One region of the Microbacterium sp. MYb64 genome, then DNA from elsewhere that is predicted to be linked to it. Evidence: predicted binding sites of a transcription regulator. Region 1 holds the regulator's gene; the other holds the start of a gene.
The links. Region 1 encodes LexA, which represses DNA repair genes until DNA is damaged. Its sites were predicted from a motif close to TCGAACANNTGTTCGA; they were not measured.
Positions count from the first base shown of each region.

Region 2: CQ044_RS02870 (HNH endonuclease signature motif containing protein) is a predicted target of LexA. The motif match lies at 7,515-7,530, and genes of this name have one in related genera.

Region 1 covers NZ_PCOW01000020.1:45,304-60,848, forward strand. Annotated here, with positions in the region: gene ftsE (cell division ATP-binding protein FtsE) at 1-311, shown strand, start outside; gene ftsX (permease-like cell division protein FtsX) at 308-1,222, shown strand; gene smpB (SsrA-binding protein SmpB) at 1,328-1,804, shown strand; gene CQ044_RS15565 (prolyl oligopeptidase family serine peptidase) at 1,813-3,678, opposite strand; gene CQ044_RS15570 (methylenetetrahydrofolate reductase) at 3,825-4,838, shown strand; gene metE (5-methyltetrahydropteroyltriglutamate--homocysteine S-methyltransferase) at 4,876-7,197, shown strand; gene lexA (transcriptional repressor LexA) at 7,318-8,004, opposite strand; gene CQ044_RS15585 (LysM peptidoglycan-binding domain-containing protein) at 8,326-8,682, shown strand; gene CQ044_RS15590 (histidinol-phosphate transaminase) at 8,730-9,815, shown strand; gene hisB (imidazoleglycerol-phosphate dehydratase HisB) at 9,812-10,432, shown strand; gene hisH (imidazole glycerol phosphate synthase subunit HisH) at 10,429-11,079, shown strand; gene priA (bifunctional 1-(5-phosphoribosyl)-5-((5-phosphoribosylamino)methylideneamino)imidazole-4-carboxamide isomerase/phosphoribosylanthranilate isomerase PriA) at 11,190-11,936, shown strand; gene CQ044_RS15610 (SseB family protein) at 11,920-12,735, shown strand; gene CQ044_RS15615 (DUF1844 domain-containing protein) at 12,775-13,152, opposite strand; gene infC (translation initiation factor IF-3) at 13,460-14,080, shown strand; gene rpmI (50S ribosomal protein L35) at 14,167-14,361, shown strand; gene rplT (50S ribosomal protein L20) at 14,391-14,777, shown strand; gene CQ044_RS15635 (RNA methyltransferase) at 14,845-15,545, shown strand, end outside.
Region 2 covers NZ_PCOW01000002.1:145,838-161,382, reverse strand. Annotated here, with positions in the region: gene CQ044_RS02905 (APC family permease) at 1-1,130, shown strand, start outside; gene CQ044_RS02900 (TetR family transcriptional regulator) at 1,182-1,784, shown strand; gene CQ044_RS02895 (proline--tRNA ligase) at 1,854-3,611, opposite strand; gene CQ044_RS02890 (isocitrate lyase/phosphoenolpyruvate mutase family protein) at 3,682-4,455, opposite strand; gene CQ044_RS02885 (RNB domain-containing ribonuclease) at 4,509-5,927, shown strand; gene CQ044_RS02880 (erythromycin esterase family protein) at 5,914-7,266, shown strand; gene CQ044_RS02870 (HNH endonuclease signature motif containing protein) at 7,658-9,187, shown strand; gene CQ044_RS02865 (nitroreductase family protein) at 9,206-9,778, opposite strand; gene CQ044_RS02860 (hypothetical protein) at 9,798-10,658, opposite strand; gene CQ044_RS02855 (nuclear transport factor 2 family protein) at 10,696-11,022, opposite strand; gene ispG (flavodoxin-dependent (E)-4-hydroxy-3-methylbut-2-enyl-diphosphate synthase) at 11,093-12,244, opposite strand; gene CQ044_RS02845 (chorismate-binding protein) at 12,427-14,325, shown strand; gene CQ044_RS02840 (RIP metalloprotease) at 14,330-15,545, opposite strand, start outside.

The DNA.
Region 1 (15,545 bases):
GCCTGGAGCCCGAGGCGATCCGCGGAGCCGCGGCAACCGCCGCGCTCCAGACCGTGCGCGAGGTGCACCGTCAGACGGAGGCCGCGATCGCGGATCCGGCTTCCGCGCCCACGCCGGTCGTGGAGCACCACGCGGCGGCGACGGCGGCACCGACCACCGCGCCGCAGCAGGCGACGCTCAAGCCGTCCGACGACGCGCGTCCTGCCACGCATCCGATCGCGATCCCCGCCGTCGACCTCGCCGAACTGGGCGTGGCGGACCGGCTCGGACTCGATACCGGCGACGACGAGGAAGTGGGTCCGACGTCATGAGGTTCGGACTCATCCTCGGCGAGGCGCTCACCGGCCTGCGCCGTAACGCCTCCATGGTCATCTCGGTCGTGCTCGTCACGTTCGTCTCGCTCACCTTCGTGGGGGCGGCGATCCTGATGCAGGCGCAGATCGGCACGATGCGCGCCTACTGGCAGGACCGCGCCCAGGTCGCGATCTACATGTGCTCGTCGGTCTCGACGTCGCCGGGCTGCATCGGCGGCACCGCGACGGAGGACCAGATCAAGGCCGTGCAGGCGGAGCTCGACGGCTCCACCCTCAAGCCGCTGATCTCCCAGAGCAGCTTCCAGACCGCGGACCAGGCCTATCAGGAGACCCTGAAGCTCGTCGGCAAGGACTATGCCGGCGTGCTCACGGCCGATCAGGTCAACGCGGTCTTCAAGGTCAATCTCAAGGACCAGACCCAGTCCGCCGTCATCGCGGAGGCCTTCAGCGGCGTCAAGGGCGTGGATGAGGTGAAGGACCAGCTCGAGTATCTGGATCCGCTCTTCAACGCTCTGACTGTCGCGACCTACATCGCGGTCGGGATCGCGGTGCTGATGCTGATCGCCGCCGTGCTGCTCATCGGAACCACGATCCGATTGTCGGCGTACGCGCGACGGCGGGAGATCGGGATCATGCGCCTCGTCGGCGCCTCGAACAGATTCATCCAGACCCCGTTCGTCCTGGAGGGCGTCTTCGCCGCCGTGATCGGATCCGTGCTCGCGAGCGCCGTGGTGCTGCTGGGCGTGCACTTCGGTGTGCAGGACTACCTCACCAAGCGGGTGTCCTTCATCACGACCTGGGTCGGGTTGAACGAGGCGATGCTCGTGGTGCCGGTGCTCATCGGCATCGGCGTGATCCTCGCCGCGCTCAGCGCCGGTTTCGCGATCCGCCGCTGGCTGCGCGCCTGACCCGTCCGTGCGGCGGGGGCCCTTCCGTGTATAGACTGGCGGGCTGGCCTTCTCGGGCCTGACCGGCGCGTGCCGGATCCGTCATACGAACAGCAGGAGACAACCATGCCCAGGGAACGCGGGGAGAAGGTCATCGCGACCAATCGTCGCGCACGTCACGACTACAACCTGGAGAAGTCGTACGAGGCGGGGCTCGTGCTCACCGGCACCGAGGTGAAGTCGCTGCGCCAGGGGCGTGCGAACCTGACGGACGGATACGCGTTCATCAAGGGCAACGAGGCGTTCCTCGACGCCGTGCACATCCCGGAGTACTCGCAGGGGCACTGGACGAACCACTCGGCCAAGCGGATCCGCAAGCTCCTGCTGCACAAGGAGGAGATCGCGAAGCTCTCGCATGCGGTCTCCGCGGGCGGCTACACGCTCATCCCGCTGCGGCTGTACTTCTCCGACGGGCGCGCCAAGGTCGAGATCGCCCTCGCGAAGGGCAAGCGCGAGTACGACAAGCGACAGGCCCTGCGCGAGCGTCAGGACTCCCGCGAGGCGGAGCGCGCGATGCGTTCGCGCAACCGCCTCGGGGAGTGACCCGCCGCTTAAGGCACGGGGTCGAATCCGAAGGCTGAGCCCAGGAACCGCAGCTCCGCCTCGGCGGCCGCGATGATCGTGTCCGCCTGCCGGAATCCGTGTCCCTCGCCCGGGAACAGCACGTACTCGTGCGGCACTCCGCGCGCGGCGAGTGCGTCGCGGATCGCCTCCGACTGCGACGGCGGCACGACCGCGTCGTCGGCGCCCTGCAGGATCAGCACCGGCACGTCGATGCGGTCCGCGTGGGTGAGCGGCGAACGGTCGATGTACGTCTGCTCGGCCTCGGGCAGCGTTCCCACGAGGCCGTCGAGGTAGTAGCGCTCGAAGTCGTGCGTCTCCTCGGCGAGCAGCCGCAGGTCCACGACGCCGTACCGGTCGAGGCCGGCCGCGAACATCCCGCCGCGGACGAGCGCGGACAGCACGGTCCAGCCGCCGGCGGATCCTCCGCGGATCGCGATGCGGGCCGGATCCGCGAGACCGGCATCCGCGAGCCCCTGCGCCGCGGCCAGCACGTCGTCCACGTCGACGATGCCCCACTCGCCGTCCAGCCGCTCGCGGTAGGCGCGGCCGTAGCCGGTGGATCCGCCGTAGTTCACCTCGAGCACGCCGATGCCGCGACTCGTGAAGTACGTGATCCATCCCGCCTGCGCGCCCGAGGAGTGCGCCGTCGGGCCGCCGTGCACCTGTACGACGTAGGGCGGCAGCGCCTGCGGAGCCGCATCGGCATCCGGGTTCGCCGGGGCATGGTCGAACGCGTGCACGGGGCCGTGCGGTCCGTCGAAGCTCACCGGGCGTGCGCCGGGCACCCACGCGGGGTCTACGGGATCGCCGCCGCGGATCGCGCGCGCGACGCCCGCGTCGAGGTCCAGCTCCCACAGACCCGGCGTGACCCGTCGTCCCTGTCCGGTGATCAGCACCAGGGATCCGTGTGCATCCTCCAGACTGAGGTCGCCGTCGAACGGGACCGCCAGTTCGCGCTCCGTGCCGTCCCGCTCGATGAGCACCAGCGCGTCCGATCCGTTCGTGCGGACGGCCAGGATCCTGCCGTCCTCGAGCACCCGGAACCATCGCTGGCCGAGCACCCACAGCCCGCCGCCGGTGTCGGCGTCGGCGGGGGAGACGGTCGCGGGTGCGCCGCCGGGCATCGCGCGGTACAGGTTCCATCGTCCGGTCGCGTCATGGCTGAACAGCAGCTCGTCGTCGCTGAGCCACTCGGGCTGCAGCGCGGCGCGGCCCGGCATCGGGGTCCGCGATCCCGTCGCCAGATCCACGACGAGCGCTTCCGACGCCTCCCACGGCATCCGCCGCACGTCCCACGTCACGAGTGCGAGCCGGGTCCCGTCGGGGGAGAGCACCGGGTGGGCGAAGAAGCCGTCGCCGCCGAGGATCGTGGTGACGGCGGCATCGTCCGCTGCCGCGGAACCGTCGAGAGGGATCTCCACGATCGCGCGCTGGTGCGGCGCGGCGCGCAGGTCCTCGCGCACGGCGAACAGGCGCCCCTGCTGCGCCCTGAGGCCGCCGTAGCGCGGACCCGGCGCGGTGAGCGGCACAGGTGCGTCGGTCTCAGGATCCAGCCGGTGCACGCGCTGGTCCTCGCCATCGACGAAGAGGAGCGTGCCGTCATCGGCGACCGTCCACGCACCGCCGCCGTACTCGTGCACCCGGGAGCGGGCGCTCCACGGCGCGCGCAGCACCTCGCGCGCGGCGCCGACGCCGTCGCGGCGCATCACCCGCATGCGCCCGCGCTCCTGCGGCACCGATTCGCTCCACCAGATCCCGCCCGCGGCATAGCGGGCTCCGTCGATCTTCGTGCCGGCGACGGCGAGGTCGGCCGCGGACAGCGGGGAGGGCCAGGATCCGTGCGGAGTCGTCATGATTCGAGCCTAGGAGAACCGGCCGGCGCCGTCTCGTGCGGCGCTGCGTGCCGGGCTTTCCGGAGCGCCGACACATGACGAAACACAGCATGCGCCGCGTGGCAGCGCCGCCTAGCGTGGGGTGACCGCCCCGACCCAGGAGAGAGATGTCCTTCGACGCGCCGCCGTTCGCCCCCGCCGGGGCCGTCGTTCCGCGCGTCCCGATCTCCTTCGAGCTGTATCCGCCGCGCACCACGGCGCCGATCGAGGCTCTGCACGAGACGATCCAGCAGCTCGCATCGGCTGCACCTCGCTTCATCTCCGTGACCTATGGCGCGGGCGGATCCGTCGGCGGTCGCTCGCTCGACGTGCTGCGCTACATCCGCGAGCACACCTCCGTCGAGCCGCTCGCGCACCTCACCTGCGTCGGCAACACGTACGCCGGAGCCTCCCGGCTGATCCGGGAGTTCCTCGACGCAGGGATCCTCAGCTTCCTCGCCCTGCGCGGCGATCCGCCACTGGATGAGAGCCAGCCGTTCCTCGGCGACCTGGAGAGTTCGGCGCAGCTCGTGCAGCTGATCGACAGGGCGCAGGCCGAGCGGGCGCCCTACCAGGAGCGGCCGATCCCTGGCGTTCCCGGAGCCGTTCAGGTGACGCCCCGCCGGAAGGTGAACATCGCCGTCGCGGCGTACCCCAACGGGCATCCGCGCTCGACGTACCGCAACCAGGACATCGACGCGCTGCTGGCCAAGCAGGCCGCGGGGGCGACGCTCGCGATCACGCAGCTGTTCTTCCACCCTGACGACTACTTCGCCTTCGTCGAGCGCGCACGTCGCGCGGGCGTCACGATCCCGATCCTGCCCGGCATCATGCCCATCACGTCGCCCGCGCGCCTGCGCCGCGTGCTGGAGCTCAGCGGCGAGGAGCTTCCCGCCGAGCTGTCCATCGACCTCGAGGTCGAGCCGACCGCCGAGGGCCGCACCGAGATCGGCGTCGCGCATGCGGCGGAGCTCGTGCGGGAGCTCGTGGACGGCGGGGCGCCTGGGATCCACCTGTACGCGTTCAACCAGCACCGCACCGTGCTGGACGTGCTCACGGCCGCCGGGGTCCTCCCCGAAGGCGGGGCGACGTCCCCCGTGGGCGGCGCCCTCCAGCTCGCAGAGACCAGCGGCGCGCACTAGGCCGCATCCTTCCCCCCTTCCGTCAGAGAGGACCGTCATGACCGCATTCCCCGAGGGCACCGTCCTGGGCTACCCGCGCATCGGCCGTCGCCGTGAGCTCAAGAAGGCCGTCGAGGCGTTCTGGGCCGGACGGATCGACGAGGCCGAGCTCGAGCGCACCGCGGCCGAGCTGCGCGCGACGACGCGCGAGCGTCTCGCCGTGCAGGGCCTCGGCCGCTCCGACTCGGCGATCCCCGAGTCGTTCTCGTACTACGACCAGGTGCTCGACGCCGCGGTCACCGTGGGTGCGATCCCCGCCCGCTTCGAGGACCTGCGGTCCGCCGACGGCACGATCGGCCTGCCGGCGTACTTCACCGTCGCCCGTGGCGAGGGCGAGCGCGCGCCGCTCGAGATGACGAAGTGGTTCGACACGAACTACCACTACCTCGTGCCCGAGATCGGACCGGACACCGTCTTCTCGCTGTCCAGCGACCGCATCGTGCGCCAGGTGCGGGAGGCGGCGGAGGCCGGCTTCCGCACCCGCCCCGTGCTCGTGGGCCCCGTCACGTTCCTCGCCCTCGCCAAGGCCGCGGACGAGGCGCCGGAGGGCTTCGACCCGCTGTCGCGCCTGGACGACCTCGTCTCGGTCTACGCCGAGGTGCTCGGCGCGCTCGAGGCCGCCGGCGCGGAGTGGGTGCAGCTGGATGAGCCGGCGCTCGTGAGCGAGTCGCTGCCGGCTTCCGTGGCAGCGCTCGGTGCGGCCGCGGAGCGCGCGTACGCGGTCCTCGGCGGTCTCGCGGAGCGCCCGGCGATCTTCGTCGCGGCCCCGTACGCGGCCCTCGACGCCAACCTCGCGGTTCTCGCCGCGGCTCCGATCGAGGCGATCGGCCTCGACCTCGTGCGCGGCACCGTGCCCGCATCCGTCCCCGGCCTCGCCGACAAGGTGCTCGTCGGCGGCGTGGTCGACGGCCACAACATCTGGCGCGGCGACCTCTCCGCGGCCTTCGACACCCTCGAGGCGCTGCGCGGTCTCGGTGCGGCCGGCGTGGCCGCGGCGACCTCCACCTCGCTGCAGCACGTGCCGCACGACGTCGAGGACGAGACCAAGCTCGATGAGCGCCTGGTGAGCTGGCTCGCCTTCGCCGACCAGAAGGTCGCGCAGGTCACGACCCTCGCCAAGGGCCTCGCCGAGGGGCGCTCCGCGATCGCCGCCGAGCTCGACGCCGCCTCCGCCGCCCTGACGGACCGTCTCAGAGCCCCCGGCGTCCGCGTGGACGCCGTCCGTGCGCGCACCTCGGCGCTGACCGGCGCCGACTTCGACCGCGGCGACTACGAGGCCCGTGTGGCCGCGCAGTCGATCGCGCTCGACCTGCCCGCGCTGCCGCTCACGACCATCGGATCCTTCCCGCAGACCGGCGAGATCCGACGCGCCCGCGCGCAGTTCACCAAGGGCGAGATCACCGCGGACGAGTACGACGGCTTCCTCCGCGAGGAGATCGGCCGGGTCGTGACCCTGCAGGAGGAGCTGGGCCTGGACGTGCTCGTGCACGGCGAGCCCGAGCGCAACGACATGGTGCAGTACTTCGCCGAGAACCTCGACGGCTTCGACGTCACCGAGAACGGCTGGGTGCAGTCCTACGGATCCCGCGCGACGCGCCCGTCGATCCTCTGGGGCGACGTCTCGCGTCCGGCGCCGATCACGGTGGCGTGGTCGGAGTACGCGCAGTCCCTCACCGCGAAGCCGATGAAGGGCATGCTGACGGGCCCCGTCACGATCCTCGCCTGGTCGTTCGTCCGCGACGACCAGCCGCTCGCCGAGACGGCGAACCAGGTCGCCCTGGCGCTGCGCGACGAGATCGCGGACCTGGAGGCCGCCGGGATCGGCGTCATCCAGGTCGACGAGCCGGCGCTGCGCGAGCTGCTGCCGCTCAAGAAGGCCGACCAGCCGGCGTACCTGGACTGGTCCGTCGCGTCGTTCCGGCTGTCCACGGCGGGCGCGGAGACGGCCACGCAGGTGCACACGCACCTCTGCTACTCGGAGTTCGGCGTCGTGATCGACGCGATCCGCGCGCTCGACGCCGACGTCACCTCGATCGAGGCCGCCCGCAGTCGCATGGAGGTCGTCACGGACATCGCCGCGGCCGGCTTCGACCACGGCATCGGCCCCGGCGTGTACGACATCCACTCGCCGCGCGTTCCGGACGCCTCCGAGGTCGAGGTGCTCCTGCGCCGTGCGGTCGAGGAGATCCCGACGCGTCAGCTCTGGGTCAACCCGGACTGCGGTCTGAAGACCCGCGGCTACGAGGAGACCAACGCCTCGCTGCGCAACATCGTCGAGGCCACCCGCCGCGTCCGCGAGGACGTGTCGGTCGCGGTCTGATCTCCCCGCACCGGGCGTCTTCATCGAGGCCCCCTCGCAGCACCGAGGCCCCCTCCCAGATTCGGATCTGAGAGGGGGCCTCGATGCGCAGAGGGGGCCTCGACGTGGAAGGGGCGGGGATCAGACCGCGCGCAGCACCGCCACGATCTTGCCGAGCACCGTGGCGTCGTCGCCCAGGATCGGCTCGAAGGCGCTGTTGCGGGGGAGCAGCCACACGTGGCCGTCCCGCCGGCGGAACGTCTTGACCGTGGCCTCGCCGTCGAGCATGGCCGCGACGATCTCGCCGTTCTCCGCGGTGCCCTGTGAGCGCACGACCACCCAGTCGCCGTCGCAGATGGCGGCGTCGATCATCGACTCGCCGGAGACCTTGAGCATGAACAGATCACCTTTGCCGACGAGCTGGCGGGGGAGGGGGAAGATCTCCTCGACCTGCTGCTCGGCCGTGATCGGCACTCCGGCGGCGATCCGGCCCACGAGCGGCACGAGCGCGGCGTCTCCGACCGAGGGGGCGGTGTCTGCGGGGTTCTCGGTCGAGAGGCCGGGCAGGTCGATGAGGACCTCCATGGCGCGGGTCTTGCCGGCGTCGCGGCGCAGGTAGCCGCTGAGCTCGAGCTGGCCGAGCTGATGCGTCACGCTGCTGAGGGACTTGAGACCCACGGCGTCGCCGATCTCGCGCATGCTCGGCGGGTAGCCGTACCGGGCGATCGAGGTCTGGATGACCTCGAGGATCGCCATCTGCTTCGCACTGAGGCTCTTGCGGCGCCGCGTCCGCGGGGCCTCGGAGCCGAGGTTCGCACCGTCGCTCATGCCATCTCCTTCGTGTGCATCGGGCCCTCGCGGATCCGGTGATCGGCATGGATTCGCGGGCGGCGATTCGAATGTCGGTGGTCCGTGATGGGGTCTTCGTATCGAAACCGTATCCGAGATCGGGGCGGAGTCGATAGATCTGTTCGAGCGTGTCGGCGAATTATCGGAACCGATATTCGAAGAACGCTTGACAGATGTTCGAACTCGAAAGTAGTTTCGGTACGTAGGTTCGCCTCTCCAGAGGCCCGGATTCGAAGATCCTCCACACGGGATCCCGATCCGGGGAGAGGCGGACCGACACAGACACTGAGGAGAAGCACCATGAGCAGCATCACCTTCGCCGGTCCGGTTCCCGCCACGCGCCTGCGGATCACCGCACGCGGTCGGCGCGTGCTCGCCGCGCTGGTCGCGCTCCCGGTGGCTGCGGCGATCGCGTTCGCAGCGCTGAGCGGCGGATCCGCGCTCGCCTCCGGCGAGCAGACGACGGGCAACACCTTCGCGACCGTCACCGTCCAACCCGGCGACACCCTGTGGTCCATCGCGGGCGAGGTCGCGCCGAACGCCGACCCGCGCGACGTCGTCGCCAAGATCTCCCAGCTGAACCTCGTCGACGGCGGCGTGATCGAGGTCGGGCAGCACCTGGCCATCCCGGCGGAGTACGGCGCGACCGGACGCTGATCGTCACGCGGCACCGGCATCACAGCCGGGCCGCCTAGCATGGCAGGGTGACTGTCTCGCTCGACGACTTACCCCTTCGTGACGACCTGCGCGGACTGCGCCCCTACGGGGCCCCGCAGGCGCCGCTGCCCGTGGCGCTGAACGTGAACGAGAACACGCATCCGGTGCCCGAGAAGGTCGCGAGCGACATCCTCGACGACATCGCGGTGGCGCTGCGCGACGTCAACCGGTACCCGGACCGCGAGTTCACCGAGCTCCGTGAGGCGTTCGCCGGCTACCTCGGCCACGACCTCGTGGCCGCGAACATCTGGGCGGGCAACGGGTCCAACGAGGTGCTCCAGCACATCCTGCAGGCCTTCGCCGGCCCTGGCCGCACCGTGTTCGGGTTCGCGCCGACCTATTCGATGTACCCGCTGCTCGCCCAGGGCACGGGGGCGACCTGGGTCGCCGGGGTCCGCCACCCCGACTACGAGCTGACGGTCGACGAGGCGGTCGCGCAGGTCCTGGAGCACGATCCGGACGTGATCCTGCTGTGCGCGCCGAACAACCCCACGGGCACCCCGCTGCCTCTCGACGTGATCGAGGCGGTGTACGAGGCCGCGCGAGGCATCGTCATCGTCGACGAGGCGTACCAGGAGTTCGCGCCGAAGGATTCGCCGACGGCGCTGACGCTGCTCGAGGGACGGCCGCGGCTCGCCGTCTCCCGCACGATGAGCAAGGCCTTCGCCTTCGCCGGAGCGCGGGTCGGCTACCTCGCCGCGGATCCGGCGTTCATCGACGCCCTGCGTCTGGTGCGCCTGCCGTACCACCTGAGCGCGCTCACCCAGGCGGCGGCGATCGCGGCGCTGCGGAACGCGCCGATCATGCTCGCGATGGTCGATGAGATCGTCGCGCAGCGCGATCGCATCTCCGCCACGCTCGCGGCCCTGGGGTACGAACCCCACCCGTCCTGGTCCAACTTCGTGCTGTTCGGCGGGGTCGCCGATCCCGCCGCGACCTGGCGCGCCCTCTACGACAGGGGCGTGCTGATCCGCGATGTCGGCATCACGCATCACCTGCGCGTCACGGCCGGAACCGAGGCCGAGACCACCGCATTCCTGGACGCCCTCGCCTCGATAGGATCGGCCTCATGACCGCTGAGACCCCCGCTGCGGCCCGGACCGCGCGCCGCACCCGCTCCACGTCCGAGTCGACGATCGAGCTCGAGCTCGACCTCGACGGCACGGGGCAGAGCCACATCGACACCTCGGTCCCGTTCTTCGACCACCTGCTGACGGCGTTCGCGAAGCACTCGCTGACAGATCTGACCGTGCGCGCCTCAGGCGACACCCACATCGACGCGCACCACACGGTGGAGGACGTGGCGATCGTGCTCGGCCAGGCGATCCGCGAGGCGCTCGGCGACAAGAACGGCATCTCCCGCTACGGCGACGCGCTCGTCCCGCTCGACGAGGCGCTCGTGCAGGCGGTCGTCGACATCTCCGGTCGCCCCTACCTCGTGCACGAGGGAGAGCCGGCCGGCTACGAGCACCACCTCATCGGCGGCCACTTCACCGGATCCCTCGTGCGTCACGTCTTCGAGGCGATCGCGTACAACGCCGCCCTGACCGTGCACGTGCGTGTGATCAGCGGCCGCGACCCGCACCACATCGCGGAGGCCGAGTTCAAGGCCTTCGCGCGCGCGTTCCGTCAGGCCAAGGCGCTCGACCCCCTCGTGGTCGGCGTGCCCTCGACCAAGGGCGCCCTGTGAGCGAGGGCGCAGAAGGCCGTCGTCCGACCGTCGCCGTCTTCGACTACGGGTCCGGCAACGTGCACTCGGCCGTGAAGGCGCTGATCCGCGCCGGCGCGGACGCGCAGCTCACCGGCGACCGCTCCGCGGCGCTCGAGGCCGACGGGCTCGTGGTACCGGGCGTCGGGGCGTTCGCAGCCGTCCGCGAGGCGCTCGCCGCGCACCGCGGGGATGAGATCATCGAGCGGCGCCTGGCCGGCGGCCGCCCCGTGCTGGGCATCTGCGTCGGCATGCAGGTCCTGTTCGAGGGCGGTGTCGAGCGCGGCGCCGAGGTCGAAGGGCTGGGCGAGTGGCCCGGCATCGTGACCGAGCTCGACGCTCCGGTCCTGCCGCACATGGGCTGGAACACCGTCGAACCCGATCCCGGCAGCGTGCTGTTCCGCGGGATCGAGCACGAGCGCTTCTACTTCGTGCACTCCTTCGCCGCGCAGACGTGGGAGCTCGAGGTCATGCCGCCGTTCCCCGAGCCGCACCTCACGTGGGCCGAGCACGGCTCGCGCTTCCTCGCCGCGGTCGAGAACGGCCCGCTCTCCGCGACGCAGTTCCACCCGGAGAAGTCCGGCGAGGCGGGCATCCAGCTCCTCCGGAACTGGATCTCCACGCTCTGATCCGTCTGACCGTGTGACGCCGGGGGATTGGTGCCCCGACCGTGCGCGGACTACTCTCTTCTCTCGTGCCGCGCCCGAAGCGCGCGGTGCATCGTGACCCGAAGGACGACATGAACGAGTTCGCGCAGTCCCCCTCCCTGACCCTCCTCCCGGCCGTAGACGTCGCGGGCGGACAGGCCGTCCGCCTGACGCAGGGTGAGGCCGGAAGCGAGACCAGCTACGGCGATCCGATGGACGCCGCCGCGGAGTGGGTGGATCAGGGAGCCGAGTGGATCCACCTGGTCGACCTCGACGCCGCGTTCGGCCGCGGCAGCAACACCGCGATCCTGCGCCGCGTGATCAAGCAGTTCCGCAGCGTCAACGTCGAGCTGTCCGGTGGCATCCGCGACGACGCGAGCCTCGAGGCGGCGCTGGAGTCCGGCGCTTCCCGCATCAACCTCGGCACCGCGGCGCTCGAGAACCCCGAGTGGGCCGCCGACGTGATCGCCCGCTACGGCGACGCGGTCGCGGTGGGCCTGGACGTCCGCGGCACGACCCTCGCCGCCCGCGGCTGGACCAAGGAGGGCGGCGACCTCTGGACGGTGCTCGACCGCCTCGAGGACGCCGGGTGCAGCCGCTACGTCGTCACCGACGTCACCAAGGACGGCACGCTCAAGGGCCCGAACCTCGACCTGCTCCGCGAGATCACCGCGCGCACTCCGAAGCCCGTCGTGGCCTCGGGCGGCATCGCGAACCTCGACGACATCGCCGCGCTCCGCGAGCTCGTGCCGCTCGGCGTCGAGGGCGCGATCGTCGGCAAGGCGCTGTACGCCGGCGCATTCACCCTGGCCGAGGCGCTGGATGTCGCCGGATCCTGACCACGCCGCGTCCGCGGCGTGCGATCACGACCACGGCGCGCACGGCAACGCCGGCGACTCCGCGGGCGTGCCCTGGGCGGGACGCTCCTTCCAGGAGAACACCCGGGCGAGCGACGACGGATCCGCGGATCCGGCGCTCTGGGACGCGCTGACGCGCTTCCGCGCCGGTGGCGGCTCGCAGGCCGAGGTCGTGGACGCGTTCCGCACGGCGCGCGTGCTCGTGCCGCTGGTCGCCGAGAAGGGCGACGAAGGCGTGGCGCCGTCCGGACTGACGGTGGACAAGACCCAGGAGCTCTCGCTCGTCACGGTCGCCGCGCCCGACGGGCGCACGGTGCAGCCGGCCTTCACGAGCGTCGACACCATGCGCTCCTGGGATGCGGTCGCACGCCCGATCCCCGTCGAGGCCGCCCGCGTGGCGTTGTCCGCTTCGTCGGGCGATGCCGAGCTGATCGTGCTCGACCCCGGATCCGCGACCGAGTTCGTCCTGCGCCGCCCCGCCGTGTGGGCGATCGCGCAGGGGCAGCACTGGGAGCCGAGCTTCCTCTCGCCAGAGGTCTACGCGGGCCTCCTGGAGAGCGTCGGCAGCGAGCTCGCCGTGATCGACGTCGCCGTCTCCGCCGGCGACCCCGACGCGCGCCTGCGCGGACCGGAGCTGGTCGTCACGCTCGAGCTCGTCGAGGGGCTGGATCGGGAGACGCTCGATGCGGTGCTCGCTCGCCTCGCGCAGCGCTGGGCCGCCGACGACCGCATCGCGGTGCTCGTCGACTCGCTCACCGTGCGCCTGCGCGCGAGCGCCTGAGGGCGGAAGCGAGCGAACCCGCCCCCGCCCGCGGCGAGGTCAGTTGACCGGTCCGGTCCACTTCTCGCCGGGGCCCTGCCCGATCGGGTCCGGGATGACGGAGGCCTCGCGGAAGGCGAGCTGCACGGAGCGCAGGCCGTCGCGCAGGGAGCGCGCGTGCATGTCGCTGATCTCGGGGGCGGCGGCGGTGATGAGGCCGGCCAGGGCGTTGATGAGCTTGCGTGCCTCGTCCAGGTCCTTCTGCGTCTCGGGATCGTCCGCGAGGCCCACCTTGACCGCGGCCGCGCTCAGCAGGTGCACGGCGGCGGTGGTGATCACCTCGACGGCGGCGACATCCGCGATGTCGCGGGCGGCTCCCGACGCGTCGGGGGAGAGGGGGGTGACGTGCTCGTGGCCGTCGGGCGCGGGAGTGCTCACTGTGCCGGCTTTCCGAAGGTCTTGCCTTCTGATAGACTTCTGCGGGCTCCGGGACTTCTCGTCCCGGCACGAAAGAGGATTCACTTCCCACCCGCGCTTGCCGCTCAAGGCTACCGGGTTCAGCACTCCGCCGATTCACATCGGTAGCCGCTGTGCAGCGAAGGCTGCGCAGCGGGTCAGGGTGCCGCCGGCGTCTGAATGCCGGCGGGTGGGACGATTCTGATTTCGCCCGTGATCCGTCCGGATCATGGTGGCCGAAACCATCGTCTAAGGAGTCCGCATCAGCGATCCCCGCACCAATGAGCGCATCCGCGTCCCCGAGGTCCGCCTCGTCGGCCCCGCGGGTGAGCAGATCGGCGTCGTCCGTATCGAGGCGGCGCTGCGTCTTGCGCAGGAAGCCGACCTCGACCTCGTCGAGGTCGCCCCGAACTCGAAGCCTCCCGTGGTCAAGATCATGGACTACGGCAAGTTCAAGTACGAGGCCGCGCAGAAGGCGAAGGAAGCTCGCCGCAACCAGGCGAACACGATCCTGAAGGAGGTGCGCTTCCGTCTGAAGATCGAAGCGCACGACTACACGACGAAGCTCAAGCGCGCCGAGGGCTTTCTCAAGGCGGGCGACAAGGTGAAGGCGATGATCCTGTTCCGCGGCCGCGAGCAGTCCCGTCCCGAGCAGGGCGTGCGGCTCCTCCGCAAGTTCGCGGAGGATGTGGCCGAGTTCGGCACGGTGGAGTCCAACCCCACCATCGACGGACGCAACATGGTCATGGTGGTCGCCCCGCTGAAGAACAAGTCCGAGGCGAAGGCCGAGCAGAACGCGGTGCGTGACGCGCAGCGCGCGGCCAACAAGCAGGCCGCCCGCGACGCCAAGGCGCCCGGCGCCCCGGCCGAACCGGCAGCTCCGGCTGCTCCGGCCGCCCCGGCTGAGTGATCCCGGATCCCACAGCCCCACACAGACCTCCCGCACGACGGGCAGAACCCTGTCGCCCAGCTGGGCGCCATACGAAGGAAGAGAAGATGCCGAAGCAGAAGACCCACTCGGGTGCCAAGAAGCGCTTCAAGATCACCGGCAGCGGAAAGCTGAAGAAGCAGCAGGCCGGGATGCGCCACAACCTCGAGCTGAAGTCGAGCCGTCGCACCCGTCGCCTCAACCAGGACCAGGTGCTGTCGAAGGCAGACACCAAGGTCGCCAAGAAGCTCCTCGGCCGCTGACGCCGATCGCACGATAGGAATACACGAAAATGGCTAGAGTCAAGCGCGCCGTCAACGCTCACAAGAAGCGCCGCGTCATCCTTGAGCGCGCCTCGGGTTACCGTGGCCAGCGCTCGCGCCTGTACCGCAAGGCGAAGGAGCAGGTCACCCACTCCCTCGTCTACGCGTACCGCGACCGTCGCAAGCGCAAGGGCGACTTCCGCCGTCTGTGGATCCAGCGCATCAACGCCGCTGCCCGCCAGAACGGCATCACGTACAACCGCTTCATCCAGGGCCTCGGTCTCGCCGGCGTCCAGGTCGACCGCCGCATGCTCGCCGAGCTCGCGGTCAACGAGCCGGCGACCTTCGCCGCTCTGGTCGAGACGGCCCGCAAGGCTCTGCCGGCGGACGTCAACGCGCCCAAGTCGGCTGCGTAAGCATCTGGTTCACGAAGGGGCGCCGTCCGCGAGGACGGCGCCCCTTCGGTGTCCCTAGACTGTGATGGTGCTGGAGAATCCCCGATCCCCGCGCGTGCGCGCCGTCGCCAAGCTCACCAAGCGCAGTGCCCGCACCGAGACCGGCCTGTTCCTTCTGGAGGGACCGCAGGCGGTGCGTGAAGCGCTGTCCTATCGGCCGGAGGCGATCGTCGAGCTCTTCGCGACTCCGACCGCGTGGGACAAGCACGGCGACCTGCGCCAGGCCGCGGCCGACGCCGAGGTGCGCTTCGAGTACGTGACGGAGTTCGTGCTCGCCGCGATGGCCGACACCGTGACGCCGCAGGGAGTGGTCGCCGTCGCCCGGCAGATGCCCACCTCGGTGCGGGACATCTTCGCCGCCTCGCCGCGCCTCGTCGCGATCTGCGAGGAGATCCGCGATCCCGGCAACCTCGGCACGATCATCCGCGCCGCCGATGCCACCGGCGCCGATGCCGTCGTGCTCACCGGCCGCACGGTCGACCTGTACAACCCGAAGGTCGTGCGCTCGACCACCGGATCCCTGTTCCATCTGCCGGTCTCGGTCGGCGGAGAGCTCACCGACGTCGTCGAACGTGCGCACGCGGCGGGTCTGCAGGTGGTCGCGGCCGACGTGAAGGGCGACGACCTGCTCGCCGCCCGCGCCGAGGGCGTGCTCGCCCGGCCCACGGCCTGGCTGTTCGGCAACGAGGCGCGGGGGCTCGAGGAGCCCGCGCTGGGGCTGGCCGATCG
Region 2 (15,545 bases), on a different contig from region 1:
CCCTCTGCGTCTGCTTCTACGGCTTCGTGGGCTTCTTCGGCGAGATGACGTTCTCGGCGCTGTTCGGGATCGACCTGCCGTGGACCGTCTACGCGCTCATCGCCTTCCTCGCGGTCGGCATCCTCGGCTATCGCAAGATCGACGTGGGCGCGAAGGTCCTCGCCGTCCTGCTCACCGCGGAGGTCGCGATCCTGCTGATCCTCGCGATCGGCGTCCTCGCACAGGGCGGTCCGGAGCCGATCTCGTTCGCCGCCTTCGCTCCGCAGAACGTGTTCTTCGCCGCGGGCAGCGGTGCGCTGTTCGTGTTCGGCTTCGGCGCTTACCTCGGCTTCGAGAGCACCGCCATCTACACCGAAGAGGCGATCCGCCCCACCCGCACGGTCCCGATGGCGACCTACATCGCGATCGCGTTCCTCGGGATCTTCTACGCCTTCACGTTCTGGATCCTCACGGTCGCCTTCGGCGTGGACGGCGTGCTCAAGCTCGCGCAGGAGGACACCTTCCAGGACATGGTGTTCAACGCCGGCGACCAGTACCTGGGCCTCTGGGCGTCGATCACGATGCGCGTCCTCATCGTCACGAGCTTCTTCGCCTGTCTGCTCGCGTTCCACAACGCCTGCACCCGCTACCTGTTCTCGATCGGCCGCGAGCGGCTGCTGCCCGCCTGGCTCGCCCGCACGCAGATCAAGACTCAGGCCCCGCACCACGCGAGTCTCGTGATGAGCATCGTCTCGCTCGCCGCGATCGTGATCACGCTCGCCACCGGTGCGGATCCGTTCCTCGGCTTCGCCCTGCCGGTGTACTCGGTGGGCGTCGCCGGCCTCGTGTTCGCGCAGGCGGTCGCGGCGATCGCCGTCGTCGGCTTCTTCCTGCGCGACCGTCGAGGGCACAGCGTCTGGCGCGTGATCGTCGCGCCGGCGCTCGGTGCGATCGGCCTGATCGTGGGATGGATCCTCATCGCGACGAACTTCGGTCTCGTCTCCGGGGTCGAGGGTCCCATCAACATCGCTCTGCTGGCCCCGACCCCTGTCCTGTTCCTCGCCGGGATCGTGATCGGCTTCGTCCTCAAGGCCCGCAACCCGCGGCATTATGCTGAGCTGACCACGGTGGTCGTGGACGACGAGGGCTGAGCGCCGATATCCGGACGCGACGGCTCCGACAGTTCGCAGGAAGGGGTCGCCGTGCCGGCACCGCACAAGCACAGCGCACGTCGTGCCGAGCTCATCTCGGCCACCCGCCGGGTCGCCGGCCGGAGCGGGCTGAATGCGACGAACGTGCGCGCGGTCGCGGCCGAGGCGTCGGTGAGCGCCGGCAGCGTGCTCTACTACTTCTCCAGCTTCGACGACCTCATGTACGCGACCGTCGAGGGCGTGCTGGAGGAGATGTACGAGCACCGCAGGGTGATCGCGGAGCAGGAGCCGGATCCGATCCGTCGGCTCGCGAAGCTGGTCGAGGCTGGTGTGCCCGATGAGATCAGCGACCATCTGCGGATGGCGTACGAGAGCATCCCGCTGCTGCGCGAGCAGCCCCAGTACCGTCCGCTGCATCGCTCGATCGTGGAGCGCCAGGTGAGCCTCTACCGCTCCACGATCGAGATCGGGGCGGCGCTCGGCGTCTTCCGGCCCGCGGCGGAGCTCACCGTGATCGCGCGCAACATCGTCGCGCTCGAAGACGCGTACGACCTCTACCCGTTGATCGGCCTCGAGCACGGCGCCACGACCTACCGCGCGAACATCCTCTCCTACGCGTCGCTCGCGCTGGGCTGCGAGATCACGGCGGACTGACCCTCGCGCACGCGGAAGGCCCCGGGATCCGATTCGGATCCCCGGGGCCTTCGCAGTGCGGGAACGGGATCAGCGCGCGGTGAGCGCCTGCAGGGCCTCCGCGAGGGAGACGGTGTCGCGCTCGCCGCTGCGACGATCCCACAGCTCGACCTGGCCGTCGGCGGCGCCGCGGCCGACGACGAGCACGCGCGGCACGCCCACGAGCTCGGCGTCGCCGAACTTGACCCCGGGTGAGACCTTGGGGCGGTCGTCGTAGAGCACGTCGAGACCTGCGGCCTCGAGCTGAGCCGCGGCGTCCGCGGCCACCTCGAACGCGACCTGGTCGCGACCCGCGGCCACCACGTGCACGTCGAACGGTGCCACGGAGGCGGGCCAGATGAGCCCCTTGTCGTCGTTGTTGAGCTCCGCGATGATCGCGAGGATGCGGGTCACGCCGATGCCGTAGGAGCCCATCGTGACGGTCACGAGCTTGCCGTTCTCGTCGAGCACCTTGAGCCCGAGCGCGTCGGCGTACTTGCGGCCGAGCTGGAAGACGTGACCGATCTCCATGCCGCGCGCGAGATGCACGGGGCCGGATCCGTCGGGTGCGGGGTCGCCCTCGCGCACGTTGGCGATCTCCACGATGCCGTCCGCGGAGAAGTCGCGGCCCGCGATCACGGAGTGCGCGTGCTTCTGATCGATGTTCGCGCCCGTGATCCAGCTCGTGCCCTCGACGACGCGGGGGTCGAGGAGGTACCTGATCCCGGTCGCGGACTCCTCGCCGAGGATCGCGCCGGTGGGCGACCACGGGCCGATGTAGCCCTTGACCAGCAGCGGGTGCTTCTCGAAGTCGTCGGGGGTCGCCGGCTCGATCTCGGCGGGGGCGAAGGCGACCTCCGCGCGCTTCTCGTCGACCTCGCGGTCACCGGGGATGCCGATGACGACGAGTTCGCGGGTGCCGTCGAGGTGCGTGAGCGCGAGCACGACGTTCTTCAGCGTGTCGGCCGCCGTGAAGTCGCCTTCGAGGTTCGCGTTCGCATGCGTCACGAGCGTCTCGATCGTGGGCGTGTTCGGCGAGTCGAAGATCACGGGGGCGCTCGCCGCATCGAACGGGAGGGGCTCGGGGATCGCGGTCGTGTACGCCTCGACGTTGGCCGCGTAGCCGCCCTCAGAACGCACGAACGTGTCCTCGCCGACGGGCGTCGGGTGCAGGAACTCCTCGCTGCGGGATCCGCCCATGGCGCCGGCATCGGCCTGCACGATGACGTACTCCAGGCCCAGGCGCTGGAAGATGCGCTCGTAGGCGTCGCGCTGCGCCTGGTAGCTGACGTCGAGACCGGCATCGCTGGCGTCGAAGGAGTAGGCGTCCTTCATCGTGAACTCGCGGCCGCGCAGCAGGCCGGCGCGGGGCCGGGCCTCGTCGCGGTACTTGTCCTGGATCTGGAAGATCGTCAGCGGCAGGTCCTTGTACGAGGAGTACAGGTCCTTCACGAGCAGCGTGAACGCCTCCTCGTGCGTGGGCGCGAGCAGATAGTCGCCGCCCTTGCGGTCCTGCAGTCGGAACAGCAGGTCGCCGTACTCGTCCCAGCGGCCGGACGCCTCGTATGCCTCACGCGGCATGAGCGCCGGGAAGTGCACCTCCTGGGCGCCCGCGGCGGCCATCTCCTCGCGGACGACCTTCTCGATGCGCGCCTTGACGCGCAAGCCCAGCGGAAGCCAGGCGAAGATGCCGGATGCCTGCGGTCGGATGTATCCGGCGCGGATCAGCAGCTTGTGGCTCGCGACCTCGGCGCCGGCCGGGTCTTCGCGGAGCGTGCGGAGGAAGAAGTTCGAGAGACGTGTGACCACCGGACAAGTCTACTGACGACGATCGCCCCGCCTGTGCGGGTTGCAGAGGCGGGGCGATCGGCAGGTCGGATCAGTTCAGCGCGCGCGTGCTCGCCGGGATGACCCCGCCCGCGTAGAGCTCTGCCGCGTTGTCCTGCAGCGCGGTGAGGGCGACCCGCTGCGGCAGCGGGCCGAAGGAGATGCGGGCGGCGCCGAGCGCCTCGTACTCGGTGGAGGTGAGCGCGCCGGGCAGGCCGATCACGCTGACCTTGCCGTGACCGATCCCCTCGACGAGGGCGCGGGTGGTGTCGGCGTCGAGGATCCCCGGCACGAACACCGCGGTGGCACCGGCGTCCAGGTAGGCCCGGCCGCGCGCGATCGCGTCGGCGACGGACTCCTCGACGGGGCGGCCTCCGCCGCGGACGAAGGCGTCGGTGCGGGCGTTGAGCACGAACGGAACGCCCTCGGCCTCACCGGCACGGATCATCGCCTCGACATCGGCCGCGGCCTCGGCGAGGGGGCGCAGCCGGTCCTCGACGTTCGCACCCACGACGCCCGCGCCGATCGCGAGGCGCACGGTCTCCCCCGCGTCGCCGTAGCCGTCGTCGAGGTCGGCGGTCACCGGCAGCTCGACCGCGGCGGCGATGCGGCCGACCATGTCGAGCATGAGCTCGCGCGGGATCGCACCGTCGGCGTAGCCGTAGGAGGAGGCGATGGAGTGGCCCGCGGTGGCGATGGCCGTGGTCTCGGGCAGGGCGGCGATCGCCTTGGCGGAGACGACGTCCCACACGTTCACGACGCGGAGGATCTCGGGGGCCGCGTAGAGCGCGGCGAGGGTGCGGGCCTTGTCGGCAGAGGTGGTCATGGACACAACGCTAATACCCGGCTCGGACGCGGAGGGCGGCCTAGGCTGAACCCATGCCGCAGCGCCGATCGCACGTCGCCCCGTCCGCCGCACAGAGCGAGCTCGCCACCGCGCTCGCGGCGCTGCGCACCGAGATCGGTGCTCCTGCGGAATTCTCACCCGAGGCGCTCGCGGAGGCCGCGTCGGCCTCGGCGCCCTTGCCGGACCTGGACCTGCGCCACATCGCGTTCGCCACGTTGGACCCGGCCGGATCCATGGATCTCGATCAGGCCTTCCAGATCGAGCGGAGCGGATCCGGCTACACGGTCCGCTATGCGATCGCGGACGTCCCGTCGTTCGTGACGGCGGGCGGCGCGCTCGACGAGGCGGCCCGCGCCCGCGGCGAGACGCTGTACGCGGCCGACGGCACGATCCCGCTGCATCCGCCCGTGCTCAGCGAGGATCGCGCCTCGCTGTTGCCGGATCAGGACCGCCCCGCGCTCGTGTGGACGTTCGCCCTGGACGCGGCCGGAACCGTCACCGACACGCGGCTGGAACGTGCGCTGATCCGCTCCCGCGCGAAGCTGGACTACATCACGACCCAGGCGGACCTCGACGCAGGCAGGGACACCCCGGCCGCGCTCCTTCCTGAGGTCGGGCGCCTGCGTCTGGCGCAGGAGGCGCAGCGCGGCGGTGCGAGCCTGAACCTGCCCGACGATGAGGTCGTGCGCAAGGACGACGGCACCTACGCGATCGAGCGCCGCACGCCCCTGCCGATCGAGGACTGGAACGCGCAGCTGTCGCTCATGACCGGCATGGCCGCGGCGCAGCTCATGCTGCAGACGAAGGTCGGCATCCTGCGGACCATGCCGCAGCCCGACGACGCCGCATTCGACACGTTCCGCCGGCAGACCGAGGCGCTCGGCGTGCCGTGGACGGCGGGCCGGTACGGCGACTACCTGCGCGGCCTCGACCGGGACGATCCGCGCACCCTGCCGATCCTGGAGGCCGCATCCGCGCTGTTCCGCGGCGCCGGCTATGTCGCGTTCGACGGCGAGGTCCCGGCCGAGACGACGCAGGCCGCGATCGCCGCGCCCTATGCCCACGCCACCGCTCCGCTGCGGCGGCTCGTTGACCGCTGGTCCCTCGCGATCTCGCTCGCGGTGAGCCACGGCGAGGAGATCCCCGCGTGGGTGCACGAGAGCATGGCGCAGGTTCCGGATCTGATGCGCGCCGCGGCGCAGCGGTCGTCCACGCTGAACTCGCGCACGCTCGACCTCGTGGAGGCCGCCGTGCTCGCGCCGCACGTCGGCGAGACCTTCCCCGCGGTGGTGATCCGCCGCAACGGCGAGCGCGGCACCGTGCAGATCACGGAGCCGCCGGTGACCGCCTCGATGGCGCTGCCGGATTCGGCGGCCGCGGGCGCGACCATCCAGGTGGTGCTGAACTCCGTCGACGTCGCGAAGGGGCAGGCGGCCTTTGCGGTCGTCTGAGGGCTCCGCGGACGACCTGAGCGCGTGGCTCCGCAGTCACGCGCATCGCCTACGCACGGTCGATCCGGATGAGGACGACGACGCGGACCTCGAACCGCTTCTCGGCATCGTGGGCGATGCCCGCGTCGTCGCGATCGGCGAGTCGATGCACCGCGTCCACGAGTTCTTCGCGCTGCGCGACCGCGTGTTCCGGTTCCTGCACCGGCGCGCCGGGTTCACCGCCCTCGTGACGGAGAGCGGGCTCCCGGAGGGAGGACGCGTCGACGAGTGGATCCGCACCGGGCGCGCTGGCCTGCGGGACACCCTGCGCGAAGGCGTCTCCTACGGCTTCGGCGCCTGCCAGGAGATGCTCGACCAGCTCACCTGGATGCGCGAGCGCACCGCGACCGGGCGATCGGCCCCGCGCTGGTACGGGATGGATCTGCCCGATTCCTCAGCGAGCGCGCTGCCCGGGATCCTCGCCGCGCTCGGTCTCCTCGACGAGGCGGATCCGCACTACGCCGCGCACATCCGAGAGACCCTGCTGCCGCTGTTCGGGTATCTCCCCGACGACCGCACAGGCCTGGCACAGGCCGCGCCCTCCATCCGGGCGTATCTGGCGCTGCCCGCGCCGGATCGGGCGGTCATCACGGTCGGCATCGCCGATCTCACCGCACGCATCCGGGCACGTCGGCGCGAGCAGATCGCGGCGCTCGGCGGTGGCGCCGTGGCGGAGCAGCGGGTGGACTTCGCGATCCGCGCCGCCGAGAGCGCCAGGGCGGCCGATGCGTTCCTGCAGGCGATGACCGCGGGCCCCACCCGCACCTGGCCCGCCGCGAACATCCGCGACGAGTGGATGGCCGACACCGTGGAGTGGGTCCTGCAGCGGGAGCCCCGCATCGTGGTCTCGGCGGCCAACGGGCATGTGCAGCGGACCCCGTTCTCCGCTCCCCCGTTCGTCCCGGATCCGATGACGACCATGGGCGGGCACCTCTCGGACCGGCTCGGCGACGACCTCGTGGTGGTCGGGACCGCGTTCGGCGGCGGCGAGCAATGGCTGCATCGCCCCGATCCCACGGATCCCCCGGGGCATTCCCGCCCCTTCGTCGCGCCGCTCGCATCGCTCGATCCGTCCAGCCTGGACGCGGCGCTGGAGCGATCAGGCATCGACGATGCCGTCATCGACCTCCGCACCGCGCCGGAGGCGGCCGCCATCGCGCTCGATGCCACCACCGGATGGCACAACGGCGACGTGGTCCAGCCGGGCCGCGCACGCGACGCGTTCGACGCGGTGGCGTTCATCCGGTCGGTGACCCCCTGGCGGACCTGGATCGACGACCGCGGGCTCGATCGGCGCTGACCGTTCTGCGACGCCCGTCTCGCGGGCGGTCGCCGAGGCGGCGCGCGCTCTCGCCGCTGCCGCACGGCGCGACGGCCTCTCCCGCGGACGCCGAGCGCGTCCTGCGCGCGATGTGGTGATCGGGCGGACTTTCCATCCGCAGCTGCGCCGGGCGCGACACCGCCGCCTCCGCGACTTCGATCCGCATCGAGCGGCGCTGCTCTCCGCGCCACTGCTGATCGGCGACCACTCATCGTTCGCCGCGCAGATCGAACGAGAGCTCGATGTCGCCGGAGGTCGCGTCCACGAGGGCCACGTGCGCTGACGATCCGCACAGTCAGCCCTCGTTCGAAGTTCTTCCCCGATCTTGGATCGTCTCTCCGAATGTCGGTGGTGTTCGAGAGAATGGAGCATGGAACTCTTCACCGACATCGAGGCACAGGTTCAGGCCCTGCGCGCGCTGCTCGGTGATGCCCTCGAACCGATCGATCTCATCCCGCTCATCGAGCGGCTCGACGATGCGCAAGCAGTCGATGCGCTCACGGCGGCGACAGCGCTGGTCCAGAGCGGGGAGAGGATCCGGGCGGCGGTCACGGGCGTCATCGCGGCCCGTTCTTCCCGCGAAGCCGGGCAGAACGGACTCGCCCAGTCCCGCGGACACAGGAACGTCGCCTCCCTCGTGCAGGAGATCACGGGCTCGACGAGGGCCGAAGCCGGCCGGCAGGTGCGCATCGGCGAGTCGCTCCGCACCTCGGCAGTCGCGGCGGCTTCCTCGGTCCCGGCCGCCGGCGACCAGTTTTCGGACGACGAATCGACTCGCGCGGAGAAGCCGGTCACGCCCTGGCACACAGAGCTCGATCGTGCCCTGCTCGACGGGCGGATCACGTCGGCGCAGCACGACGCGATCCGTCAGGGGCTCGCAGATCCTCCGCTCTCCGACGAGACCGAGCACGAGTGCGAGCACGAGCCGGAGTGCGACGAGACCGAGCACGACGCGCTCCTGCGCGAGCTGTGGGAGGTGGCCGCCGACCAGCTCATGGCTGCCGCGGCCCACGACACTCCGGAGATGCTGGGCTCGGCGGCGCGCACGATCCGCGATCGGCTCGACCCCGAGGGTGCGGCCCGACGATTCCAGGAACGCTACTCGCGGCGCTCGTTCCGCGTGTGGACCACGGCCGACGGTCACAAGCGGGGCGCGATCGACTTCGATGACGAAGGCTACGCGTGGGCGACCACCATCATCGCCAACGCCATGCGCCCGCGGACCGGCGGCCCCCGCTTCGTCGACGCCGAGGAGAAGGCCCGCGCGCAGGCTCTGACCGACGATCCGCGCACGAACGACCAGCTGACCTACGACCTGCTCCTCGATCTGCTCCGCACCGGCGCTCTCGCCGACGCCCCGGCCGTGTTCGGTGCGCGACGTGCGGGAGTCCGCATCGTCCAGGTCGTGAACGGCGACGGCATCGCAGATCCGATCGCACATGCGGAGGACCACCTGCACTCATTCCCCTCGGCGGTCGCCCAGCAGCAGACGTGCGATGTCGGCGCTGTCAGGGTCACGGTCGATTCCCGTGGGAACCCGCTCGACGTCGGCCGCGAACACCGCCTCTTCACGCCCAAGCAGCGCGTCGCGCTCGCCATCCGAGACGGTGGATGCCGATGGACAGGCTGCGATCGCCCGGCGTCCTTCGGCGAAGCGCACCACATCGACGAGTGGGTCCGCGATGACGGGCGGACCGACATCGACCGCGGCATCCTGCTGTGCAGGTTCCATCACATGCAACTGCACCATGGCGGCTGGCGGATCACCCGCCGCGAGAAGGAAGACTTCGTCCTTCATCACCCTCGCGGGCAGACCTTCGCGCTCCCGTCCAGACCTGCCCTCCGATACGCCTGGGCGGGCGTCCGACCATGGCGGAAGCGGTTCCGCGCGGCGGCGTGACGGGATCGCGGAAAGCGATCAGTCGCGAGCCCAGGTGATCTCGTCACGGCCGGCCCGCTCACGGCTCGTGCCCGCGGACGAGACGTCCCCGGGGGCATGGGAGGCACGACCGAACGCGGTCATGGTGGTGGCCTCCCAATGAGGCGGGATCTGGAACTCGGCGGCGAGCGCGTCGCGATCGAAGGCCCGGAACTGGTGCGCGTCGAGTCCGAGATGAAGGCCCTGGACGGTCATGTGGGCGACGGCCTGACCGAGGTCGTAGCCGGCGAACTCCGAGTACGCCCAGTCCACGGTCCCCTCGACCAGCACCTGCGTGCAGTTCACCACCAGCAGCGACGCATCGGGCGCCCACATCGATGAGCTCCGCGCGAGATGCGGCACGAGCCGCCGGTGGATCGCATCGCCCCGGCGAGCGACGAGGAACATCCAGGGCTGGCCGTTCCCCGCCGACGGCGCCATCCGCGCCGCGTCCAGCAGCGAATCGACGTGCGCGGCGCCGATCTCGAACTCCGGGTCGAATCCGACCGGGCTGAATCTGCCGGCCAGCGCCGGGTGCACAGCGGGAGCGGCCGGGACCTCGCAGATCGTCATGCTCCCAGTCTGACGCGAACTACGCCGGCACAGCCGAGGTCTTCATGACCAGCAGCTGCGGATCCGTCAGATCCAGCGACACCCGGATCGACGCGAACTCCGCGAGCGACGACACGTGCGTGCCGCCGCAGAGGATCGATGCGGTGCCCTCTGGCAGCCCGCACACCCAGCGACGGCGATCCACGATCGTCTCGCCGTCGACCTCGATCCGGCTCGATGCGCCGGACGCCACCCAGGCGGCGAGCTGCGCGTTGATCCGATCCTCGCGCTCCGCCAGAGTCGCGGCGAACCCCTCGGTATCGAACCCCGCCTTGCGCAGGCTCTTGCCGAGCCGGTACTCGTCGACCGAGCCGCCCTCGTCGATGAAGCTCGTCTGGTTCGCGCGGCTCTCGAAATCGGGAGTGCCGAGCGCATCGGATCCGGGATCCTTGCGCCACAGATCCGCGACCGCGAGATCCAGCGCCAGCGACGCGAGGTGACAGGCGGTGTGCCCGCGGCTCAGCCCCGCACGACGCTCCGCATCGACCGTCGCCTCGGCCGAGGCGCCCGCCGCGAGCGCCGAAGGAACGGCCTCGACCCGGTGCCCGACGAGCCAGGTCCAGCCCTCGGCACCGCGCTTGACCGGGATGTCCGCACCGACCGCGACCTCGCCCTCGTCGCTCACCGCCGCCATGACCGCTTCGGTCACCGCGACCTCGACGTCATCCACGCGCAGCGCACCCCGATCGCCCGGCTGATCCGGCCAGGTGTGGTCGACGGGGTGGAACGGAGTACGGTCCAGCACGACCACCGCTCCGCCCTCCGCCGGATGCACGCCCACGACGCGCGCCGACTCGACGAGGGACCCCGAAGGGAAGGTGACGACGGTGCTGTGCGACACGGAGACTCCAGACAAGGTGACGGGGAACGCCGCGACGTCAGTGCGACGGCGGGATGGTGAAGCTGGCCAGGAGGCCGTCGGAGACCACGAAGATCCCGTCCGACTCGCCGTTGAAGACGCTGCTGCGCCAGCCGAAGCGGATCCGGGTCGTGTCGCCGTCGGTGTCCGCGGACAGAACGGTCATGCGGGCGCCGGCGCCGATCGCGTCGGACCCGGCCCAGGCGCGCACGCCCTCGGGGCCCGCCTTGACGGTGCCCCAATCGCTGACGAAGCCGTCCGGCGTGAAGGCGGCGACGAACGCCTCGGTGTCGGCATCGTTGATGGCGTCGACCATGCGCTGCACGGCAACAGGAAGCTGGCTCATGATTCCTCCTCGGAAAGGTCCCACTCTGTCACGCGGCCCTCCGCGGAGGCCTCGCGCTACGGGGTGCCCCTCAGCTGGTGACGACCTGCGCGGTGCCGAGCGGCGCGTTCGGCCCCATCTCGTCGGCGATGCGGTTCGCCTCCTCGATGAGGGTCGCGACGATGTCCTCCTCGGGCACGGTCTTGATGACCTCGCCCTTGACGAAGATCTGCCCCTTGCCGTTGCCGGAGGCGACGCCGAGATCGGCCTCGCGGGCCTCGCCAGGACCGTTCACGACGCAGCCCATGACGGCCACGCGCAGCGGCACGGTCATGTCCTTGAGGCCCTCGGTGACGTTCTCGGCGAGCGTGTAGACGTCGACCTGCGCCCGCCCGCAGGAGGGGCAGGACACGATCTCGAGCTTGCGCTCGCGCAGGTTCAGCGACTGCAGGATCTGGTGGCCGACCTTGACCTCCTCGGCGGGAGGTGCGGACAGGGAGACGCGGATCGTGTCGCCGATGCCCTCGCCGAGCAGGATCCCGAAGGCGGTCGCCGACTTGATCGTGCCCTGGAACGCCGGACCGGCCTCGGTCACGCCGAGGTGCAGCGGCCAGTCGCCCATCGCGGCGAGCAGACGGTAGGCCTTCACCATGACGACGGGGTCGTTGTGCTTGACCGAGATCTTGAAGTCGTGGAAGTCGTGCTCCTCGAACAGCGACGCCTCCCAGCGCGCGCTCTCGGCGAGCGCCTCGGGAGTGGCCTTGCCGTACTTCTCGAGCAGGCGCGGGTCGAGCGAGCCGGCGTTCACGCCGATGCGCAACGAGACGCCCGCATCCTTCGCCGCCTTCGCGATCGCGCCGACCTGATCGTCGAACTTGCGGATGTTGCCCGGGTTCACGCGCACCGCAGCACAGCCGGCATCGATCGCCTGGAACACGTACTTCGGCTGGAAGTGGATGTCCGCGATGACCGGGATCTGGCTCTTCTTCGCGATGATGTGCAGCACGTCCGCATCATCCTGCGACGGCACCGCGACGCGCACGATCTCGCAGCCGGAGGCCGTGAGCTCGGCGATCTGCTGCAGCGTCCCGTTGATATCGGTGGTCTTCGTGGTCGTCATCGACTGCACGCTGACGGGAGCACCGCCGCCGACGAGCACCTTGCCGACCTTGATCTGGCGGCTCTTGCGTCGCGGGGCGAGGACGTCGGGGATCCGGGGCATCCCCAGGTTCACAGCTGGCACGTCATCCAGGGTACCCGTGCGCAGCTGGACGGGATCCGTGTGGTAGTTTCGGCGCATGTCCGTGAACCGCTCTTGGTGGCCCGCCTCTTAGGCGGAGAGTTCGCGACCCACGATCCAGACCGCCTTCCGGGGCGGTCTTGTCGTTTCTGCCGCGTCGGATCCCTCTTTCAGGAGAACCCTCAATGACCACCGCCGACCGGATCCACGCCCTCGATTCGTCCTTCGTCCTGCTCGCCCGCGAGGGCTCCGACAGCGTCGAGCTGCTCACCGGCGAGATCGTCGACGTGACGAACCTCGCCGACATCCCCCTGGGCACCGGCGGCGAGCGCCGCGAGGTGTTCTCGCTCGTCCCCTATCGCCAGGTCCGCGAGCGCGGCTTCGAGGCGCAGGACGACGGCGCTCCGCTGCGCTGCCTGATCGTGGACGAGCACCTGCACCTGCCCGCGGACGAGGTGCGCGCGGCGCTGCCCGCGGATCCGATCCCGCTGCACGACGGCGGCTTCGACCTCAGCGACGAGGAGTACGCCACGATCGTCGAGCGCGTGATCGCCGACGAGATCGGGCGCGGCGAGGGTGCGAACTTCGTGATCCGTCGCGACTACACCGCCCGCATCGACACGACGGTCCCTGACGCGGAGCGCACGGCGGCGCTCACCTGGTTCCGAGCGCTGCTGGAGCACGAGCGCGGCGCGTACTGGACGTTCGCGGTCGTCACCCCCGGCGTGGTCGCGGTCGGCGCGAGCCCCGAGGCGCACGTCGTCGCCCAGGGCGGCGTCGTGACCATGAACCCCATCTCCGGCACGTTCCGACACCCTGCGGGCGGGTCGACCACGGCGGCGCTGAGCGAGTTCCTCTCCTCGACGAAGGAGACCGAGGAGCTGTTCATGGTGGTCGACGAGGAGCTCAAGATGATGAGCGCGGTCTGCTCCGACGGCGGGCGGATCACCGGCCCGCACCTCAAGCAGATGTCGCGACTCACGCACACCGAGTACATGCTGCGCGGCAGCAGCCGGCTGGATCCGCGCGACATCCTGCGCGAGACCATGTTCGCGCCGACCGTGACCGGATCCCCAATGCAGAACGCGTGCACGGTGATCCGCCGGCACGAGCGCAAGCCTCGTGGCTACTACTCCGGCGTGGCGGCGCTCTTCACGCCGAACGACGCGGGCGGCCACGACCTGGACGCGCCGATCCTCATCCGCACGGTGTACCTCAAGGACGGCGAGGTCAGCGTGCCGGTCGGCGCCACACTCGTGCGCCACTCCGATCCGGCCGGCGAGGTCGGCGAGACCCACGGCAAGGCCGCGGGCGTGCTGGGTGCGATCGGCGCCGTCGCGCGCGACACCGCCGCAGAGGCCCGTGAGGATGCCGATGCGCCCGGATCCGGGGCGACCCCGGCCGACGATCCCGCGATCCAGGCTCTGCTCGCCTCGCGCAACGCCCGCCTCGCCGAGTTCTGGATCAACCCGCAGGACGGCGGCACCGAGGCGTCGACGGCTTCGCCCTTCGCCGGGCGCACGGCCGTGGTCGTGGACGCCGAGGACCGCTTCACCACGATGCTCGCGCACCAGCTGCGCCACCTCGGACTCGAGGTGCGGATCCAGCCGTGGGCGGAGGCCGACGACGCCGAGATCGACGCCGCCGACCTGCTCATCGCAGGCCCCGGCCCCGGCGACCCGAGGGACGACTCCTCGCCGCGCATCGCCCGGATGCGCGCGCTCGTGGCACGCCGCCGCGAGACGGCGCGCCCGTTGCTCGCGGTGTGCCTCAGCCACCAGATCCTCGCGGACTCGCTCGGGATCGAGCTGGCGCCGCTCGCCAGTCCGCACCAGGGTCTGCAGAAGGCGGTGCCGGTGTTCGGCGAGGACGCCTCCATCGGCTTCTACAACACGTTCACGGCGCGCGTCGCGCCCGGCACGACGGAAGCCGGGGTCGCCGAAGTATCCGCCGATGCAGCTTCAGGCGACGTCTACGCGCTGCGCGGCCCGGCGTTCGCCTCCGTGCAGGGCCACCTGGAATCGATCCTGTCCCGCGACGGCATGACGACCCTGGAACGCCTGGTCGGACACGCCCTGAGCTGAAGAATCAGCCGATCGACACGGGGTTGAACAGGTCGGCGACGAGCAGCAGACCGCCCATGCCGACGAGCAGCGCGGCCACGACGATCGTCAACGGCACGAGCCGGGTGGCGTCGACGGGCTTGGGCTTCGGACGCCCGGCCACCTTGGCCCAGGCGCGCTTCAACCCGTCCCACAGCGCGACCACGATGTGCCCGCCGTCCAGGGGCAGCAGCGGGATCAGGTTGAACACGAACAGCGCGACGTTCAGCGAGCCCATGAGGCTCAGCAGCACGGCGAAGCGGTTCAGCAGCGGCGCATCGGCCGCGGCCACCTCGCCGGCGATGCGGCCGACGCCGATCACGCTGAGCGGTCCGTTCGGATCCCGTGGGGTGCCGGTGACGAGTGAGACGCCCACGTCCCACAGCCGCACGGGCAGGTTGCCGATGAGCTGCACGACGGATCCGGTGTTCGCCATCGCCTGATCGAAGCCGGCGGACAGCGGCTGCTGCACGTAGGCGAGCTGCGCGCCGACTCCGGCGTAGCCGACCGTGTGCATCACCGCATTGCCCTTGTCGTCCACGACCGCGCGCCCGTTGCCATCCGCTTCCTGCCGCTGGGCGGCGACAGGGGTCAGCTGCAGCGTGAGCCGGGATCCGTCGCGCTCGACGACGAGCGGGAGGGCCTTGCCTGGCGAGGCCTGGATGATCGCGCTGGCCTCGGCGAAGGTGCTGACGTCCTTCCCGTCGACCGAGACGATCCTGTCCCCCGGCTTCACGCCGGCCTGCGCCGCAGGGGCCACCGGATCCGATGCGGAGCACGAGGTCTGCGTGGATCCGGCGGGCAGCACGCACTCCGAGACCGAGGCGATCGTGGTCGTGCCCTGCTGCAGCCCGATGCCGCTCAGCAGCACCGTGAACGTGACGACCGCGAGGACCAGGTTCATGAACGGGCCGCCGAACATGACGATGACCCGTTTCCACACCGGCAGCAGGTAGAAGACGCGGCTCGCGCGCTCGGGGTCGATCGTCTCGTCGTTCGCGGCCCTCGCGTCCTGGATGAGGGTACGGAAGGCGCCGCGCGATCGGCTCCGCCCTCCGTCGTCGCCCTGATCGCCGGGTGAAGGCGGGTACATGCCGGACATGGAGATGAAGCCGCCGATCGGCAGCGCCTTGACGCCGTACTCGGTCTCGCCGATCTTCTTCGAGAACAGCCGCGGCCCGAACCCGATCATGTACTGACCG